4 regions of the Micromonospora sp. NPDC023966 genome follow, and region 1 is predicted to be linked to each of the others. Evidence: riboswitches for the same ligand, from Rfam matches in the RefSeq annotation. Region 1 holds a riboswitch; each other region holds the start of a gene.
What was found. A riboswitch is a leader RNA that binds a small molecule or an ion and turns the genes downstream of it on or off. The one in region 1 is predicted to bind cyclic di-AMP.
Positions count from the first base shown of each region.

Region 2: linked by a shared signal. The riboswitch ahead of AB0F68_RS21985 (hypothetical protein) and the one ahead of AB0F68_RS05405 (C39 family peptidase) in region 1 are both predicted to bind cyclic di-AMP.
Region 3: linked by a shared signal. The riboswitch ahead of AB0F68_RS01530 (NlpC/P60 family protein) and the one ahead of AB0F68_RS05405 (C39 family peptidase) in region 1 are both predicted to bind cyclic di-AMP.
Region 4: linked by a shared signal. The riboswitch ahead of AB0F68_RS24970 (transglycosylase family protein) and the one ahead of AB0F68_RS05405 (C39 family peptidase) in region 1 are both predicted to bind cyclic di-AMP.

Region 1 covers NZ_JBEZZJ010000002.1:279,538-284,487, reverse strand. Annotated here, with positions in the region: gene AB0F68_RS05415 (hypothetical protein) at 40-411, shown strand; gene AB0F68_RS05410 (hypothetical protein) at 574-1,371, shown strand; cyclic di-AMP (ydaO/yuaA leader) riboswitch at 1,702-1,843, shown strand; gene AB0F68_RS05405 (C39 family peptidase) at 2,058-2,888, shown strand; gene AB0F68_RS05400 (alpha/beta fold hydrolase) at 2,996-3,748, shown strand; gene AB0F68_RS05395 (CDP-glycerol glycerophosphotransferase family protein) at 3,756-4,950, opposite strand, start outside.
Region 2 covers NZ_JBEZZJ010000017.1:91,349-96,298, forward strand. Annotated here, with positions in the region: gene AB0F68_RS21975 (SRPBCC family protein) at 42-494, shown strand; gene AB0F68_RS21980 (hypothetical protein) at 496-1,008, opposite strand; gene AB0F68_RS21985 (hypothetical protein) at 1,110-2,177, opposite strand; cyclic di-AMP (ydaO/yuaA leader) riboswitch at 2,182-2,312, opposite strand; gene AB0F68_RS21990 (cation diffusion facilitator family transporter) at 2,456-3,370, opposite strand; gene AB0F68_RS21995 (AAA family ATPase) at 3,461-4,950, opposite strand, start outside.
Region 3 covers NZ_JBEZZJ010000001.1:325,139-330,088, reverse strand. Annotated here, with positions in the region: gene AB0F68_RS01540 (pyridoxamine 5'-phosphate oxidase family protein) at 1-199, opposite strand, end outside; gene dcd (dCTP deaminase) at 278-856, shown strand; gene AB0F68_RS01530 (NlpC/P60 family protein) at 917-1,897, opposite strand; cyclic di-AMP (ydaO/yuaA leader) riboswitch at 1,966-2,103, opposite strand; gene AB0F68_RS01525 (peptidoglycan recognition family protein) at 2,328-4,361, shown strand; gene AB0F68_RS01520 (hypothetical protein) at 4,649-4,950, shown strand, end outside.
Region 4 covers NZ_JBEZZJ010000023.1:80,471-85,420, reverse strand. Annotated here, with positions in the region: gene AB0F68_RS24980 (LLM class flavin-dependent oxidoreductase) at 1-827, opposite strand, end outside; gene AB0F68_RS24975 (glycoside hydrolase family 3 N-terminal domain-containing protein) at 997-2,832, shown strand; cyclic di-AMP (ydaO/yuaA leader) riboswitch at 2,976-3,148, shown strand; gene AB0F68_RS24970 (transglycosylase family protein) at 3,148-3,804, shown strand; gene AB0F68_RS24965 (YbaB/EbfC family nucleoid-associated protein) at 3,916-4,365, shown strand; gene AB0F68_RS24960 (M4 family metallopeptidase) at 4,466-4,950, opposite strand, start outside.

The sequences.
Region 1 (4,950 bases):
GACGGTGCGATGTGGTGGCATCGGCGGTAGTTTGTACCCGTGCTGCCGATCGCGCTCACCTGTCCCTTGTGGTGGGTGGCGCGCTGGACCGCCCGGATGCTGGCCAGCCTGGCCGTGCTCGTCGCCTGCTCGTTCGGCGCGGCGACGCTGCCGATCGGCGGGGCCGCCACCGCACCGGTGGCACCTACCGTGGCGGCCTCCGTCGATGGCCTGGCCCTCCGGGCCGTTGCCGTCGAGGCTGCCCCCAGGATCCTCCGGGATGACGAGGCCGTCGACCGGCCGGCCGTGTCGGCCGGTGGGCTGGGGTCGGTGGGGGCGCTCCGGGCCATGACCCGCCCGGCCGACCGGCCGCTCGTTCTGGCCGGGCTGGTCCCGGCGACCGTCGGCTCCCGGGCCCCGCCCGCGGGCTGACGCCCCCGTGGGCCATCGGCCCGCGCCCGCCGCACCCACCGAACCTCACCCCCGCACCCGCCCGTCGGCGGCCCGGCGGCACCCTTTCCCCGGTGCGCCCCCGCCGCTCCCACGGGTCGTGCGGACACCTCTCCGCCACGTTCTCTCTGTGAGGTGCCGACCATGCCGCAGACCGTTCTTTATCACTTCCTGACCGAGGTCCCCGAGGCCGCCGCGATCTGGTCGGCCCTGCTCGTGCTCGCCCTCGGGGTGCTCGCCGTGCTGGTCGCCCGCCCGGAACGGGACGACGGGTCCGACCCGGCTCCCGACCCCGCTGCCGAGGAGGCCGCCCGCCGGGCCGATCTGCTCCGGTACGCCGACGAGGTGGCGGTGGCCGCCGCCGGCGCCGCCCAGACCGCCCGCCGGCGGCGGGAGCAGTGGCTGACCGTCCAGGACGAGGCCGAGCGGGCCTGGCGGGCGTACGACGAGGCCGAGGCGGCCGCCCGCCGATTCGCCGGCGCCGCCGCCCTGCCCGCGCCGCACACCCCGCGCACGCCGGCCGAGTACGCGGCCCGGGAGCGCTGGCTGCACCACGCCGCGATGACGGCGCACTGGCGGGGCTACCTGACCGCCCGGCAACTCGCCGACGTGCTGGCCCACCGCAACGGGTGGGACCCGCGCCGGCACCCGGCCGAGCAGGAGATCGTCCTGGCCCGGGCGGTACGCGAGGGCCGTCGGGCCGGCTGGGCGGCGGCCGCCGAGCGGGAGCGGCGGGCCTGGCGGGACGCCGAGTCGGCCGCCGAGGCGGCCCGCACCCTGGCCGCCGAGGCGTACGCGGCGACCGCCGCGCTCCGCCCCGCCCGCGCCGACGAGGCCGCGGCACCGGTGAAGGGGCGGGACGAGGCGGCGACGGTGCGGATCCCGGTCCAGGGGTCGGCCGCCGTGTCCGGCGCGCGCTGGCGCCCCGCCCGGGTCGGCTGACGCCTGGCCCGATCCGGCTCGCACCCACGGGATCTCGGCCGAATCGTTACCCGAATTCCGTGAGCCCGGTCACCCGTCCGCCGGAAACGGTCATCGAGGTCAGGCCGGCCTATTGGCCCCGCAATTCCAGGGCAGGTCGCCACCGGATGTCCGCTTTCCGCCGGACGGTGCCGCCGTAACTGCTCGTCCCATTGAGTGAAGTCAGTGACCGACTGTTCCGATATCCGTAGTGGTGCACGAGGTTTAAGCAGGTGGGAGCGCTTGGCAGGCGAGGTACCCACCGGTAGTGTCGGCGCGTCCGGAGCGGTTTTCGATCGCAAGTGGCGACGCCGCGCCGACCCGCCTAATCGTGCTTCCACGAACCGGGGACCCACAGCAACACCGGGGTGAATCCGCGGGCCACGGCCTGCGGTAGGGCGTACTTCCCGCCCGAATCCGTCAGCTAACCCGGTCGGCGGTCACGGAAGGAGTGCCATTCCCCGTGCTCACCACCCCCCGCTCGTCCCCCCGCCTCCACGGCATCCCGGTGCCGGCGCTCGCCTGACGGCGACCGACCCCGGCAACCGACCCGATCGCCCGGCCCCCGGGCGCTCCCTTTCCGCGGCAGACCCGCCCCGCCAACGCGCGTGAGTTCCTCCGCGCGTCGGGCCGGTGTGCGCCGCTCACGCACCGTGGAGGAAGAACCCGTGAAGCACCACCTGAAGCGCCAGCTGCGGCGCCTCGTGACCGAACGCCCGTACCAGATCCTCGCCGGCTCGGCCGTGGCACTCGTGCTGGCCGGCGGCACCGGCGCCGCCGTCGCCGCCACCGACGACGCCCCGGTCCGGGAGAACACCGCCGCCGTCGCCGAGCTGGGCTCCCGGCTCGGTGAGGTCGCCACCCGGGGTGAGGCCCGGGTCGCCGTCCCGTCGCCGTCCGCCTCGCCGAGCGCGTCGCCGTCGGTTGCGAAGTCCGCCGTCAAGGCGGCCAGCACCGACCCGGACACCACCCGCCCGGCCAAGCCGAAGCCGCCGTCAACCAAGGTGCTCGACTACGACTACGAGGCGCAGACCACCTACTGGAACTGCGGCCCGGCCGCGGTGCGGAACGCGCTCAGCGCGAGCGGCGTCGAGACCACTCAGGAGGCGATGGCCGGCCCCCTCGGCACCACCGAGAGCGGCACCAACTCCGCCGAGGACACCACCCGGGGCCTGAACCAGATGGTCAAGGGCAACCCGTACCGGACCCACATGTTCGGCGGCTCGGCGAGCCCGGCCGAGATGGACCAGCTCCAGGCTGACGTGGTCGAGGCGATCACCGACGGCCGGGGCGTGGTGGTCAACGTGGCCGGGGACGCCACCGACACCGACGGCGGCTGGCACTCGTTCCCGGGCGGCCACTACATCGCGGTGGTCGGCTACAAGAACGACGGCCGGACCGTGCGGATCGCCGACTCGGCGAACCCGGCGCTGCCGGCGTACTGGATTACCACGATCGACCTGGCGAACTGGGCGGCCACCCGCGGCTACTCCGCCTGATCGAACCCCTCCCGTCGGGCACCGGCTCCTCCGAGCCGGTGCCCGACGTCGTCGCGCCGGCTGTCCGCTCTCGCGCATGCTGTCCGTCCGGTGGCACACTGCGCCCTATGGGCGACGCGACGGGTACCCGCCATCTGCTGCTTCTGCACGGCATGGGCGCCACCGGTGAGGTGTGGCTGCCGTGGGCGCCGCTGCTGGAGCGCCACTGGGCGGGGCGCTGGCTCGCCCCCGACCTGGCCGGCCACGGCTGGTCGCCGCCGCTGTCCGCGTACTCCTTCGAGGAGCTGGCCCGTCGGGTGCTCGAAGGGCTCGGCCCGGTGGCCGAGCGGCTCGGCCCCCGCGACCGGCTCGTGCTGCTCGGGCACTCGCTCGGCGGGGTGGTGGCGCTGGCGCTGGCCGCCCGGTCACGGCGCCTGCCGGTCGACGCGGTGGTCGGGCTCGGCATCAAGGCCGTCTGGTCCCCGGCCGACCTGGAGAAGGCCCGCGAGCTGGCCGCCCGCCCGGTGACCTGGTTCGCCACCCGGGACGAGGCGGCCCGGCGCTACCTGCGGGTCTTCGGGCTGGCCGGGCTGTTCGCCCCCGACCATCCCGTGGTGGAGGCGGGGCTGCGCCGCGAGGACGGCCGCTGGCGGCTGGCCATGGACCCGGCCGCCTTCGCGGTGGGCGAGCCCCGGCTGCCCGCGCTGCTCGCCGCCACCGACGTCCCGGTGCTGCTGGCCCGGGGCGAGCAGGACCCGATGGTGAGCGACGCGCACCTCAAGGAGCTGGGCGTCCCGGTCGCCACCCTGCCCGGGCTGGGCCACAACGCGCACGTCGAGGACCCGGCGGCGGTGCTCGCCCTCCTCGACCCGTACCTCTGAGCGCCGGTCAGGCGGTGGGGGAGAGCGGCGAGCCTTCCCGCGGGGCCGGCGCGGTCCAGTCCGCTGCGAGCTGCCGGCGGGCGGCGTCGAGGAACACCTCAGCGTACGAATCGGCCGGGAAGTCACCCAGGTAGCGGGTCCGGGTGGCCCAGCGGGCCGCCGCCTTCGGGTCGGTGTCCAGCAGCTCGGTGAGCACCTCGTCCACGTTGGACATGTCGCGGCGCAGCACGTAGCCGGAACCGGCCAGCGGGAACCGCTCGACGAAGTGCTCCCCGTCGACGCCCATGTCGGTGACCGCGTACGGCTTGCCGGAGTAGAGCCAGTCGGAGATCACCCCGGAGACGTCCGCGACCAGCGCGTCGGCGCGGTTGACGCACTCGGTGAGGGTCAGCTCGCGCCCGGCTGCCGCGCCCCACAGGTGCGCCCGGCCGGTCTTCGCCCGGTCGGCGGCGAGCAGCTCGGTGAGGCGGGCCAGCTGCCGCGCGGAGGCCGGGTTCTGCGCCGTGTACGGGTGCGCCCGCAGGATCACCGTCGCTCCGCGGTCGAGCAGCCGGCGGATCACCGTCTCGGCCACCGGCAGCGAGCAGTAGTTGGCGTCGGCGTGGTGCCCGGTCCAGGTGGGGGTGTAGAGCACCGTCGGGTGGGCCAGGCCGGGGGTCGGCTCCCGGCGTACCTCGATGGCCTCCACCTGGGGGCGGCCGACCACGACGAACTTCTCGGCGGGGATCTCGACGCCGGCCCGGGCGTACCGCTCGATGGCGGCCGGCCCGGCCACGAAGATCTTGTCGAAGATCGCCGAGACCGGGTTGGCGCTGGGCGCCTTGTCGCTGTCGCCGTGGTGCAACTGGACGTGGGTGAGCTGCGAGAAGCGGATGCAGTGGCTGTTCTTCGCGCCGTGGTTGACGTAGAAGGCCGCCCGCAGGCTCGGCACCAGCGCCTCGTCCATGGTCTTCAGCGTGGGGCAGAAGACGACCGGCGCGCGGGTCGCGGCGGCCACGGTGTGCAGGAACTCGGGCTCGCGCAGCAGCACCAGGAACGGCCGGCCGATCCGCTCCAGGTAGGGCAGCCACATGGTGACCTGGTACTCGGAGCCGGGCGGGGCGGAGAAGTAGAGCAGGAACTCGGGCTGGTGCCGGCGCAGCGCCCGGCCCACCGGGCCGCCGCCGGCCGGCGGCCGGAACCGGCGCCGGGCCAGGTCGAGG
Region 2 (4,950 bases), on a different contig from region 1:
CGGGACGATCGTGCGGACCCACGACGGCGAGGGGGTACCGCTTGCTCAGCAGCGACAGCTTCAGCTACACCGTGCAGGCCCGGTGCACCCGGGCGGACGCGGTGGCCCTGCTCGGCGACCTGAGCCGGCAGGGCGAGCTGCATCCGCTGATCGTCCGGGTCCGGCAACTGCCGCCCCGGCCGGGCGCGCTGGCCAGTTACGCGATCACCGACCGGCTCGCGCTCGGCCCGCTGCACTTCCCGGTCACCTACCAGGCCGACGTGCTGATCGCCAACGAGGACGAGGTGGTCACCGTGGCCCGGCAGCAGCCGGCCACCACGGTGCGCAACCACACCCGGCTGCGCGACGAGCCCGACGGGGTGGTGCGGATCGACGTGGAGATCACCCTCTCCGCCCCGGCGCCGCTGTTCGGCTACGCCTTCCGGCAGGCCCGGGCGGCCCACCTCGGGCTGGCCAGCCGGCTCGGCGCCACCCTGGAGGGGTCGGCGGCCTGACTCAGCCGGCGCGTCCGGCGGGCACCGGTCGCCGGGCCGCCGGTCGGGCCGGCCGCAGCCGCCCCCACGGCTTGTACGTGGACAGCACCGTGACGACGAGCAGCAGCGTGCTGGAGACGGTCGGCGCGACCACCAGGTCGACGCGCAGATGGGCGTCGGCCGCCCCGGCCAGCTCACCGAGGTGCCGGACCCGCGGGGTGAGCAGGAGCAGCACGAGCGTGAGCACCACCGTGGTGACGGCGAACTTCACCAGCACCCAGCGCCAGCGCAGCAGTCCCCACGGGGTGAGCAGCGCACTGGCCAGCCCGAACAGCCAGACCACCACGCTCAGCGGGGCGAACAGCCAGGTGACCAGGAGCGCGGCCGCCGGATAGACCACGTCGGGGTCGGCCCCGCGCAGCCCGGCCACGCCGAGGCTGAGCAGCACCAGGTCGGCGCCGAGCCAGCCCAGCGAGGTGACCAGGTGCAGGGTGAGCAGGGCCTTGCGTCCGGCGGGGGAGAGTCGTCTACTCATGCCCCCGATGCTCGGCCGCCGCGGGCGCCGCGTCGTGGGCCGCCCGGCGACACCCGGGGTACGCCGTGGGGCGTAGGCCGGGTGTCGCCGGGGCGGAGCGGTCAGTACACCGACAGGTGCACGTGGTTGGTGTGGTCGCTGGACGGGTCGCCGTTGCCGCCGCTGTACGCCTTCCAGCCGCTGCTGGGCAGCCAGATCTGCTTGTACCAGATCACGTAGAGCACGGCGAGCGCGTCGGCGTTGCGGATGAAGTAGGCGGCCAGGTTGTTGCCGTAGGTCTTGTCGCCGCCGGTGGCCACGCCGCCGAAGCCGTCCTTCTGCGCGGCGAAGTCGCAGGCCCGCCCCTTCGGGTGCTCGCCCGAGCCGCTGGGCCGGTGGCAGGAGACGTACCGGGTGAAGCCGGCCGCCTTGGCCTGCTGGAGCGCGTGCAGCGTACGCGGGGTGATGCAGCCGTCGGCCGGCGTCGGGTCGTTGACGCTGCACGACTCCGGCGGCCAGGAGCCGTCGGCGTTGCGCGGGGCCGGCTTGGCGTTCGCCGACGAGGTGCCCTGGACGCTGCCGCCGCCGCTGCTTGACGCCCGCTTGTTCGCCACCTCCAGGGCGCGCTCGGCCTGCTGCTTGCGCTTGGCCATCACCGCGACCTGCTTGCGCTGCTCCTGGATCTCGCCGGTGAGCGCATCCTGGGTGCGGGTGGCCTCGTCCCGGGTCTCGATCAGGTCGCGCAGGGCCCGGTCCTCGTGCGCGGCCACCTGCTCCAGCGCCGCGGCGCGGTCCATGAAGCCCTGCGGGCTGCTGCTGTCGAGCAGCGCCGCGGCCGTGCCCATCCGCCCGGCCCGGTACGCCACCCCGGCGATCTCGCCGACCTTGGCGTCCCGGACGGTCAACTCGGCGTTGACCGTCTTGAGCTGGGCGGTGAGTTGCTGCTGCCGGGTGACCGAGCGGTTCAGCGCGGTCCGCGCCTCCAGCCAGCCCTTGCTGGCCGCGTCGAGTTGGGCGCGCAGCGCCGGCGTGCCGCCCTCGTCGTCGCCGGGTGCGGCGGCGAGCAGACCGGTCGGGGGAGCCGCCGAGGCGGGGGAGACCGGCGCGGTCACGACGCCGAGGGCGAGCGTCGCGACGAGCAGGGCCGCCAACCGGGCGACCGTCCGTCGTACAGGTGCCACTGGGGGCATTCACGTGTCCTTCCGTCAACCGCCGACCGGGTTAGCTGACGGGTTCGGGACGGAAGATCCCTACCGCTGACGCGGATGCACCCCACGAACGTGGTTCCCCGGCTCGCCCTGCGGGCGATTAGGCGACGGCCACCGCAGGCGCCGGTGGGCGCCGCCCGGCGGAGGCCGCGACCGAGCCTACCGGCGCTGGCCCGGGACGGCTCCGCTGGTGGGAGCACGTGCCCCGGTCAAAACCGGCATAAGTGTACAATAGCCACTTGAATTTAAGATTGTCCTAATTACCACTCGACCGCGCCGCAGGCCCCGGGCGACGCTCCGGGTTCGATCTGCAACGTGGCGTGGTCGATCGAGAAGTCCTCGTGCAGCGCGGCCCGGGCGGCGGCCAGCACCTCGCCGACCTCGGCGCCCGGGGCCATGGTGAGGTGCGCCGAGGCCACCTCCATGCCCGAGGTGAGCGTCCAGACGTGCAGGTCGTGCACCTCGGCGACGCCGGGCACCGCGGCCAGCCGGTCGTGCACCGCGGTCACCTGGAGGTGTTCCGGGGCGGCCTGCACCAGGATGCGGACCGCGGCCCGGCCGAGCCGCCAGGTGCGGGGCAGGATGAACAGCCCGATCGCCACGGCGACCAGCGGGTCGGCCCACCACCAGTCGGTGACCGCGATGACCACGGCGGCGCCGATCACCCCGAGCGAGCCGAGCAGGTCGCCCAGCACCTCCAGGTACGCCCCGCGCAGGTTGATGCTCTCCTCCGCGCCGGGGCGCAGCAGCGCGAACGCGGCGATGTTGGCGAGCAGGCCGAGCACCGCCACGGCGAGCATCGGCCCGGCGAGCACCTCCGGCGGCTCGCCGAACCGGCGTACCGCCTCGACCAGGACGTAGACGGCCACGGCGCCGAGCAGCACCGCGTTGGCCAGCGCGGCCAGCACCTCGAGGCGGTAGAGCCCGAAGGTGCGCTGCGGGTCGGTGTCCGCGTGCCGGGTGGCGGTGATCGCGGCGAGGGCCATGCCGATGCCGAGGACGTCGGTGAACATGTGGCCGGCGTCGGAGAGCAGGGCCAGCGAGCCGGTGGCGAACGCGGCCACCGCCTCGACCACCATCAGGGCGGTGAGCAGCGCGAAGGCGCCCCAGAGTCGACCCCGGTGGCGGTGCGCGGCGTTGACCACCGCGCCGCTGTGGTCATGACCTGCGCCCACGCCCACACCCTCTCGTCCGTCGCACCGGCCGGGCTCAATCTATGCTCACATCGCTATATGTGCAAGTGAACGCCGCGGCTGGAGCCGTCGTCAGCCGACCGGGTCGAGCGTGGTCAGGCGCTGGGTGGCCCGGGAGAGCGCCACGTAGAGGGTGCGGACGCCCGACCCGGGATCGGCCCGGATCTCGCTCGGTGCGACCAGCACCACCCCGTCGTACTCCATCCCCTTGGCCTGGAGGCTGGTCACCACCTGGAGCCGGCCACCGAGGTCGCCCAGCCAGCCGGCCACCTCGTCGCGGCGTGGCACCGGCGTGATCACGCCCACCGTGCCCTCGACCTCGGCCAGCAGCGTGCGGGCCGCCGCCGCGGTGGCGGCCGGCAGTTCGACGGCGGGCACGGTCAGCTCGACCGGCGCCACGCCGGTGGAGCGGACCGCGGTGGGCAGCGCGAGATCCGGGTGGACGCGGTGGATCTCCGCGGCCGCCACCGCGAAGATCTCCGCCGAGTTGCGGTAGTTGGTGGTCAGCTCGTAGCGGTACCGGCGGCGCCGGCCCAGCGCCTGGTCCCGGGCCCGGGCGAGCTCCTGCGGGTCGCCGGTCCAGGCCGTCTGCGCCGGGTCGCCCACCACCGTCCAGGAGGCCAGCCGGCCGCGCCGGCCGATCATCCGCCACTGCATCGGCGAGACGTCCTGCGACTCGTCGACCACCACGTGGGCGTAGTCGCGGTAGTCCTCCGGACGCTCCCGGGCCGCGGCCCGGGCGGCGCGCTGCCGGTCGGCGAGCGTGCTCAACTCGCGGACGCCGCCGGCCAGCTGGAACGGGTCCCGCTTCGGCTTCGCCCGCTGCACCGGCCGGCCGAGCAGCGCGTCCAGCTCGTCCGCCAGCGCCACGTCGGCGATGGTCAGCCCCTCGGCGTCCAGGCTCCGGTACGCGCCGGTCAGCAGCCGGATCTCCGCGCCGGAGAGGACGCCGCCGGCGTACCGGCGCAGCCGCTCCGGACGGGCCAGCCAGGCCAGCACGTGACGCGGGTGCAGCCGGGGCCACCAGGCCTTGAGGAAGTCGCGGAACTCCGGCCGCTCGATGATCTCGTCCTCGAACGCGGGCTGCTCCGGCAGCCGGCCGATCCGCAGCGCGCGGGCCTGCGCCCAGAGCGCGGCGAGGACCGCGTCGAAGGCGGCCCGGCGCACCTCGTTGCGGCGCGCGCCGCGGGACAGCGTCCGATCCCGGATCGCGTCCAGCTCGGCGCGCTCCAGCCGGAGCAGCTCGCCCCGGTAGAGCAGGCGCAGCTCGGCGGGGGAGTCGGGCACCGCGTCCCGGACCGCGCGCTCCAGCACCCGGCGCATCCGCAGCGACCCCTTGACCGCCGCCACCTCGGGCGGATCGGTGCGGGTCACGGACAGGCCGGGGAAGAGCGAGCCGAGCGAGTGCAGGGTGGCCGTCTCCTCGCCGAGCGAGGGGAGCACCGAGGCGATGTACTGGACGAACACGCTCGACGGGCCGACCACCAGGATGCCGCCGCCGGCGTACCGGGCGCGGTCGGAGTAGAGCAGGTACGCGGCCCGGTGCAGCGCCACCGCGGTCT
Region 3 (4,950 bases), on a different contig from region 1:
CGCGACGCTTGGGCGAGTCGATGACGAAGCACCAGAGTCCGTCGTCGGTGATGACCGGGGAGACCGGGTGCACTCGCGGGCCGCCGTCGGCGCGGACCGTGGCGAGGTAGCCGAAACCCGGCCCGTACTGCTGCAACAGGAGGCGGATCTCGTCGGCGAGTCGGGGCTCGTCGGCGGCGAATTCGGACCAGGAAGCCATGCGGACATTCTATCGAACAGGTGTACGAAGATGTAGTCCGACACGCAGGTCACCCGTACCGGTCGCTATGGTGTTCCGATGCTGCTCTCCGACCGCGACCTGGTCTCCGAGATCAAGGCGGGCACGCTCGCGCTGGAGCCCTTCGAGCCCACGCTGGTGCAACCGTCCAGCATCGACGTACGTCTGGACCGGCTGTTCCGGGTCTTCAACAACCATCTCTACACGCACATCGACCCGGCCGTGCAGCAGGACGACCTCACCTCGATGGTGGAGGTGCCCGAGGGCCAGCCGTTCGTGCTGCACCCCGGCGAGTTCGTGCTCGCGTCCACGCTCGAGGTGATCTCGCTGGGCGACCAGCTCGCCGGGCGCCTGGAGGGCAAGTCCAGCCTGGGCCGGCTCGGCCTGCTCACCCACTCCACGGCCGGTTTCATCGACCCGGGTTTCTCCGGTCACGTCACGCTGGAGCTGTCCAACGTGGCGAACCTGCCGATCACCCTCTGGCCGGGCATGAAGATCGGCCAGCTCTGCATCTTCCGGCTCTCCTCGCCGGCCGAGCACCCGTACGGCTCGGCGGTCTACGGGTCCCGCTACCAGGGGCAGCGCGGACCGACCCCGAGCCGGTCCTGGCAGAACTGGCGCACCTGGCCGACCCGCTGACGGAGCCGGACGCCGTGACGGCGCAGGGGCCCCCGCGACGCGGGAGCCCCTGCGGACCGGTCAGCCCGGGCGGCCGTAGCTGTTGATCTGGCCGTCGTCGACGCGTTTCATCGTGATCGGCTTGCCGGACTGGGAGGCGTGCACCACCCAGCCGTCACCGACGTACATGCCGACGTGGTGCAGGTCGCTGTAGTAGAAGACGAGGTCACCGGCGCGCAGCTCGCTCCGGCTCACCCGCCTGGTCACGTCGTGCTGCTGCCGGGCGTTGTGCGGCAGCGAGACGCCGGCCTTGGCCCAGGCCGCCATGGTGAGCCCGGAGCAGTCGTAGTGGTCGGGGCCGGCGGCGCCCCAGACATAGATCTTGCCAATCTGGGCGCAGGCGAACTTGACCGCGACGCCGGCCGGACCACCGGGGTAGCCGGCGGGACAGGGCGCGGGGCGCAGCGGACCGCCGCCGCCGTTGCCGTAGACCTTGAGACGGAGCTTCTGGAGCTTGACGATCTCGGCGTCGATCTGCTTCTTCTTCGCCGCGAGCTGGGCCTCGGTACGGGCCAGGTCGCTGATCATCTCGTCCAGCGGCCGCTTCTTGGCGGCCAACTGGTCGCGCAGCTCGGCGACGGTCCGCACCTGCTCCTGCTGGCGGTTCGCGAAGCGGTCGAGCAGTGCGAGGCCGTCCACCAGCTCGCTCGGCGACCGGCTGCCCAGCAGCGCGTTGACGGTGGAGAGGTTGTTGTCGCCCTTGTAGGCGTCGGCGGCGAGCCCGCCCACCTGACCGAGGGCGGCGTCCACCCGGGCCTGGAGCGGGGCGATCTGCTTGCCGAGCGCGGCGGCCTGCTTGCGCTTGACGGCGAGCTGCTCGCGGGTGGCGTTGACCTGTTCGATGATCGGTTCGAGCTTGTTCCAGTCCTGGTCGATCTGGCGCTCGATCTCGGTGACCGACGGTTCGGCATGGGCCGCCGTGGCGCCGCCGGTCAGGACGACGGCGGTGCCGGCCAGGGCGGCGAGGGCGGTGGTGAAGCGGGACCAGCGGGAACGCGGCACAGCCGTCGACCGGTCGACCGACCGGCTTGACGGTGGCCGCGGGGCATGGTGTGCCACCGGGCTTCCGTACTCCTTCTTCGTGCCCGCCTACCGAGTTAGCTGACGGGTTCGGGCGGGAAGGGAGCCGCCCTACCGCAGTGGCTGCGGATTCACCCCAGTTACCTGGGTCCCCGGCTCGCCCGAAGGCGACTCGGCGGTGTCGGACCGTCACCACCCGGGTTGGTCGGTGAAACAGTCGGCCGACGATTGACCAGAGTAGAGATGGCCGTTACCGATCCGCAACCCGAGACGCCGTGACACTCCGTATGTCGCCCCGATCGTGGATGAAGGTTTTCTTCATGCGAGATTACCTGCTGGAAAGGTATTGACCCGGAGGGTGGGTGGGGCGAGGGTGAGGACGCAGTGACCCCCATCCCTGTCTGGAGGTTCGATGCACCTCTCACCCCCGCCGTCGGGCAGACGGATGCTGCTGGCAGCCGCCGTCGCGGCGGCCACGGCCCTGGTGGCGACCGGCCCGGTGGCCGCCGAACCGCTCACCGCCCAACCCACCACCGACCGTCAGGAGCAGTACGCCGCCGCTGCGGCGGAGTACGGCGTGCCGCAGAGCGTCCTGCTCGGCGTGTCGTACCTGGAGTCGCGCTGGGACACCCACCCGGGCCAGCCGAGCACCAGCGGCGGCTACGGCCCGATGCACCTCACCGATGCCCAGCAGGTCCTCGCGACCCCGGCCAGCGGCCACGTGGACGAGAACGAGGACCCGCGGGGCGACGACTCGCGCCCGCTCACCCTCGACCCGGCCATCGCGGCCGCACCGGCGGATGACGTGCTGCCGCAGGCGTCCCTGCAGACGCTCGACGCCGCCGCGGCGCTCACCGGCCTCACCGAGGAGACGTTGCGGACCGACGCGGCCGCGAACATCCGGGGCGGGGCGGCGCTGCTTGCCTCGTACCAGAAGGAGCTGGGTGCGCCGGTCGGCGCCGGCAGCGACCCGGCGGCCTGGTACGGCGCGGTGGCCCGCTACTCCGGCGCGGACACCGAGGACGCGGCGGCGGCCTTCGCCGACGAGGTCTACGACCAGCTCGGCCTCGGCGCGGCCCGGACCACCGACGACGGCCAGCGGGTGACCCTGGCCGCCACCGCGGTGACGCCGGACCAGTCCGGGCTGCACAAGCTGGGGCTGCGCCGCGCCGAGCGGCCGGACGGCCTGGAGTGCCCGGTGCGGCTCGCCTGCGAGTGGATCCCCGCACCGTACGGGGAGTACTACATCCCTAAGACCCAGACCTGGGACTACGGCAACCACGACATCGGCAACCGGCCGGCACAGCAGAAGCTCGAGTACATCGTCATCCACGACACCGAGGGCTACTTCGGCCCCAGCGTGGGCCAGGTCCAGGACGTGACCTACCTGGGCTGGCACTACACGCTGCGCTCGGTGGACGGGTATATCGCCCAGCACATCAAGGCCAAGGACGTCGGCTGGCACGCCGGCAACTGGTACGTCAACGCCAAGTCCATCGGCATCGAGCACGAGGGCTTCGCCGGGCGCGGCACCTGGTACACCGAGGCGATGTACCGGGCCTCGGCCAAGCTGGTCCGCCACCTGGCGCTGAAGTTCCAGATCCCGCTGGACCGGCAGCACATCCTCGGCCACGACAACGTCCCCGGGACCACCGCCGGATTGGTCGATGACATGCACTGGGACCCGGGCCCGTACTGGGACTGGTCGCACTACTTCGATCTGCTGAAGGCGCCGCTCAAGTCCACCGGAACGCCGAACACCGGCCTGGTCACCATCGACCCGGACTACGCGGCGAACAAGCCGGCCTTCTACGGCTGCAACCAGCAGCCCCCGTTGCCACCGGGCCCGGTGCCCCCGGCTGAGCCCTGCCCGCTGCGCGGCTCGTCCTCGGTCATCCTGCGCACCGCGCCGAGCGCGACCGCCCCGCTGGTCAACGACCCTGGGCTGCGGCCGAACGGCACGCCGAACACCATGTACATCTCCGATCACGGCGCCCGCGCCTCCGCCGGCCAGACGTATGCGCTGGCGGACGTGCAGGGTGACTGGACGGCGATCTGGTACCTCGGCCAGAAGGCCTGGTTCTACAATCCGGCCTCGGCGCCCACGGCCAAGTGGGCGGCGGGCTTCGTGGTGACCCCCAAGCCCGGCAAGGCCACCATCCCAGTGTACGGGCGGGCCTACCCGGAGCAGGCGGCCTACCCGTCCTACATCCCGTACCAGACCATCTCGCCGCTGCAGTACACCTTCCCCGCTGGCCAGCGGTACGCGGTCGGCGGCGTCCTGCCGGGCGAGTACTACCGGGCGGTCTCGTTCGACGGTTCCGCCCCGGGTGACCGGACTGTCGTCCGTGGCGAGAACAAGTACGTGCAGGTCCAGTTCGGCCACCGGGTGATGTTCGTCAACCTCGACGACGTACAGATCCTGCCGGCCGCACAGACGTCCTGAGCACACCACTTTCGGCGATCGAGCAAGGGTTCCCGGTTCCACCCGGGAACCCTTGCCGCCGTTCTACGGCAAAAGGCTTCACCTCGTCACCGTCCGTGGCAGGTTCTTTACAGAGCCGCTTGCGAACGGTAAATTCCCATACGTCGATAGATCACGGGGGAGCATCTTCGACACCTGGCGAACCTGCTCGCCCGCGATCGACATGAACGACACCGTCGACGAGGGGAGACACGGTGCGTACAGGAATAGTGGAGGTGGTCCCACTCGCCCTGCTGGGCGTGGTGGCGATGACCGTGTTCATCCGGGCGAAGAGCAGACGCCGCTGGACGTATGTGGCCGGAGGCCTGCTGGCCGGCGCATGGCTGGCGTTGACCGGTGGAGCGGTGTGGGCGATGTCCAGCTCCATGGCCGCCGACCTGCCAGCAAAGGCTACCGAGCCGGGCAATCCGTGTGTATCAGGGGCGCCGGCACGCAGCTTCGACGTCTCACTGATCAACATTCCGATCTTCCTCAACCGCTTTGGCGACGTCGTTCCCGAAGGGCGCATGTATGTCCTCGACGAGAACATCACCACCGTCCGGGCCAACTT
Region 4 (4,950 bases), on a different contig from region 1:
GTCGGGTCGTCGGCGCCCAGGACGAACGTGGAGACGCCGTGGTCGAGGGCCAGCCCGGCCAGCTCCTCCACCCACTGCTCGGGGGGCCCGGCCAGGAAGCCGCTGGAGGAGCGGACGAACCGACCGTTGATGTTCAGCAGCCGACGTACCGACCGGGGGTCGCGCCCCGCCGCCTCGGCGCTCTCGTCGATCACCGCGTTCATCGCCGGCAGCTCGACCGGCCCGTTCGGCAGGTACGCCAGCGACGGCAGCCAGCCGTCCGCCGCGCGCCCCACCAGCCGCAGCATCCGGGGCTTGTACGCGCCGACCCAGATCTCCACCGGGTGCGCCGGGGCCGGCCCGCGCTTCGCCCCGACCACCCGGTAGTGCTCGCCCTCGACGCGGACCATCCCGCGCCGCTCGGTGTCCCACACCTCGCGGATCACTCGGATCGCCTCGTCGAGGGCGTCCACCGCCTGCCCGGCGCTGAGCCGTCGCCCGCCGACCGCCTCGATCGCCTCCCAGAACGCGCCGGCGCCGAGGCCCAGCTCCACCCGGCCGCCGCTGAGCAGGTCCAGGCTGGCGACGCTCCGGGCCAGCACCACCGGTTGGCGCAGGGGCAGGTTCAGCACATTGCCGGCCAACCGGATGCGACTGGTCGCCGCGGCCAGGTAGGACATCAGCGTCCAGGTGTCCAGGAAACCCGGCTGGTAGGGGTGGTCCTGAAAGGTGACCAGGTCCAGGTTGACCTGATCGCAGAGCTTGGCCAGGGCCACCACCTGCTCGAACCGGCCGGCGGTGGGTGTGACGAAGCCGCCGAAGGCCAGCTCGTGTCCGTAGTCGGTCATGCCGTCCCGCCGCCTCCTGCCGATCTTGCGCGAACCCTGCCCACGGTAGTCCGGCCCGGCGCCGGCCCGCCGGGCGGTTCCGGAACCGGCAAGGATTGTTCACAGTCGATGCCCGCGGGCATAGGGTGCCGGTGAACGGCCTCAGCGTTCCTCCGGGAAGGAGCGACCCGTGATCCGTCACCACCGCCGCCACTGTCCCCTCGGTCTTGCCCTCCTGCTCGTCGCCGTCACCGCCCTGGCCGTGCCCGCGCCGGCCACCGCGGCCGGCCTGCCCTACCAGGACCCGACGCTGCCCGTCGCCACCCGCGTCGCCGACCTGCTCGCCCGGATGACCCTGGACGAGAAGCTCGGCCAGATGACGCAGGCCGAGCGCGGCTCGGTCACCGCGAGCGACCTCACCACGTACCGGCTCGGCTCGGTCCTCTCCGGCGGCGGCTCCGCGCCCACGCCCAACACCGCCGCGTCCTGGGCCGACATGTACGACGGCTTCCAGCGCGCGGCTCTCGCCACCCCGCTCGGCATCCCGATGATCTACGGCGTCGACGCCGTGCACGGGCACAACAACGTGTACGGGGCGACGATCTTCCCGCACAACATCGGCCTCGGCGCGACCCGCGACCCGGCGCTGGTGCAGCAGATCGGCCAGGCCGTCGCCGAGGAGATCACCGGCACCGGGGTGGACTGGAACTTCGCGCCCTGCCTCTGCGTCGCCCGCAACGACCGGTGGGGCCGCACCTACGAATCGTTCGGCGAGACTCCGGACCTGCCGTCGAACCTGTCCACTCTGATCACCGGCCTGCAGGGCAGCAGCCTCGGCGGAACCACCTCGGTGCTCGCCACCGCCAAGCACTACATTGGCGACGGCGGCACCACCGGCGGCGACGACCAGGGAAACACCCAGCTCAGCGAGGCCGAACTGCGGGCCATTCACCTGCCCCCGTTCCAGGCGGCCGTGCAGCGCGGGGTCGGCTCGGTGATGATCTCCTACAGCAGCTGGAACGGCATGAAGCTGCACGGCCACCAGTACCTGATCACCACGGTCCTCAAGGGAGAGCTGGGTTTCTCCGGGTTCGTCGTCTCCGACTGGAACGGCATCGACCAGATCGACGGCGCCGCCGGCTTCACCGCGGCCGAGGTCAGCACGGCGATCAACGCCGGCATCGACATGGTGATGGTCCCCACGGCCTGGAAGACCTTCCTCAGCACGCTGCGCGCCGAGGTGCAGAACGACCACGTGCCGATGAGCCGGATCGACGACGCCAACCGGCGCATCCTCACCAAGAAGTTCGAGCTGGGCCTCTTCGAGCGGCCGTACACCGACCGGAGCTGGACCCCGACGGTGGGCAACGCCGCGCACCGGGCCCTGGCCCGGCAGGCCGTCCGCCAGTCACAGGTGCTGCTGAAGAACAACGCCGGCGTCCTGCCGTTGGCCCGGGACAACAACAAGATCTTCGTGGCCGGCAAGAGCGCCGACAACATCGGCAACGCCAGCGGCGGCTGGACGATCTCCTGGCAGGGCTCGTCGGGCGCGATCACCCCCGGCACCACCATCCTGCAGGGCATCCGGGCCACGGTGGGTCCGACCACGACGGTCACCTACAACCAGCGCGGCACCGGCATCGACGGCACCTACCGGGCCGCGATCGCCGTGGTCGGCGAGACACCGTACGCCGAGGGCCAGGGCGACCGCACCGGCAGCATGAGCCTGGACCGGGACGACCTGCGGACCATCGCGACCCTGCGGAACGCGGGCGTGCCGGTGATCGTGGTGCTGGTCTCCGGCCGGCCGATGGACATCTCGGCCGAGCTGCCCCGATGGGACGCGCTGCTGGCCGCCTGGCTCCCCGGCACCGAGGGCGGCGGCGTGGCCGACGTCCTCTTCGGGGGGTACGCGCCGACCGGGAAACTGCCCATGACCTGGATGAACTCGGTCAGCCAGCAGCCCATCAACGCCGGCGACGGGCAGGTCCCGCTCTTCCCGCAGGGCTACGGCCTGACCTACTGAGCCGCGACTCATAAGGCACCTTCGGACGGTGCGCAACTCGGACGGAGGGACCTTCGCTCGGCCGGGTGAAGAACTTCACAAGAGGTGGGCGATGGGCGGAAACCCTTCCTAACGTCGTATCCGTTCGCGATCGCGGACACCACGGGCCGGTAACGCCTAATCCCGCCGCCGGCCCGGCGGTACCTGGACCTCGGGCGGGAGCGGGGGACCCACACGTTCCTCGGTGCACGACACCTCGGGGTGAAGCCGCCTCCGGCGGCCGGGCTCCTCGGCCCGAACCCGACAGCTCACCTCGTCGGCGTGGAGGAAACCCACATGGCAACTGAATACGTCGCCCGTCATCGACGGACCGCTCAGCGACGCACCGCCGTCGGCGCACTCGTCGTCGGCGCCGCCACCGGCGCGGCCGCCCTGCTCGGCCCGGCCGCTCCGGCCAGCGCCGCCGCCGTGAACTGGGACGCCGTCGCACAGTGCGAGTCCGGCGGCAACTGGCACATCAACACCGGCAACGGCTACTACGGCGGGCTCCAGTTCTCCCGCAGCACCTGGAACGGCTACGGCGGCCAGAAGTACGCCAGCCGGGCCGACCTGGCCAGCCGCAGCGAGCAGATCGCCATCGCCGAGAAGGTCCTCGACGGGCAGGGCATCGGCGCCTGGCCGGTCTGCGGCAAGAAGGGCGGCTCCACCAAGAAGTACGCCAGCAAGGACTCGGGCTCGACGAGGTCCACGAAGAAGGCCACCACGGAGCGGTCGTCGCGCGGCGACCGGCCGGCCACCCGCAGCGAGCGGCGCAGCGCGCCCAGCACCGGCGGCGCCGGCAGCTACCTGGTCCAGCCCGGGGACACCCTCTCCGAGATCGCCGACGCGAAGAACGTCGCCGGCGGTTGGCACGCTCTCTACGAGCGCAACAAGGGCGTGGTCGGCGGCGACCCCGGCCTGATCTTCCCGGGTCAGCGGCTGCGCCTGCGCTGAGACCCCACCGCACCACGAACGCCCGGCCGGGGTTCCCGGCCGGGCGTTCGGTTGCGTCGGGGCCGGTTGCTATCGTCACGGTGCTCGGAAAGACGTGAAGAAAGCGCGGATATGACCAACGACCCGTTCTCCGCGGCCGCGAGCCTCGACGAGCTGCTGACCAGGACGCAACAGGCACTGTCCGCGATGCGGTCCCGGGCCGCCGAGCACACCGACGGCGCGCCGGCCGAGCTGCTCCGGGCCGAGGGCGCCGCGGCCGGCGGCCGGGTCCGTGCCGTCGCCGTCCAGGGTGGCCGGCTGGAGTCCGTCACCGTCGACCCGGGGTTGGCCGGGGAGCCCCTGGAGACCGTCTGCGGGCACGTGGTGGCGGCCGTGAACGCCGCCCTCACCGAGCTGGACGCCCGGGTCAGCGCCTCGGCCCAGGCCGACGTGGACGCCCTCGCCGCGCGGCTCGGCGGCCTGCCGGAGCAGTCCGCCCGGGACATGGAGCGGTTCAGCCGGGCGATGGAGGGCGTCGCGGCCCGGATCCGCCGCGACGGCGCCGGTTCCCGCCCGGCCTGACGCCGCGCGGATCCGCAGTTCCCGGACCCGCTCCCAGCTACGGCGGAGACGACGAAGCGGCCGGCCGTCGGGAGGACGACGGCCGGCCGCTCCGGTGTGGTCAGCTCAGCGTGACCGCGGTGTCGTCGACGACGAAGGAGGTCTGCAGGGAGCTGTCCTCCACGCCGCTGAACGAGATGGTGGCGGTGGTGCCGGCCAGCGACGAGATGTCGAAGGACCGCTGCACGTAGCCGGTGGCCTTGTTGAGGTTGGAGTAGGTGGCCAGGGTGGTGCTGCCCGCCTTCACGGTCAGCTTGTCGTAGGCGGTGGTCGTGGTCGACTCCGCGCTGTCAATGTGCAGCCAGAAGCTCAACGTCGCCCGGCAGCCGGCCGGGATGGACACCGACTGGCTGAGGGTGTCGGTGTGCGTCGTGCCGTAGCCGTCGAGCCACGCCTTGTACGAGCCGCCGTGGGCCGCCTGGGCGGTGTCGTTCGTGATAACGCCCGAGCTGGCGGTCCAGTTCACGTTGCCGGACTCGAAGCCGGGGTTGGCCAGCTTCTGGCCGGTGCAGCTGCCCGACGGCGGGGTGGTCGTGGCGGTCGGCG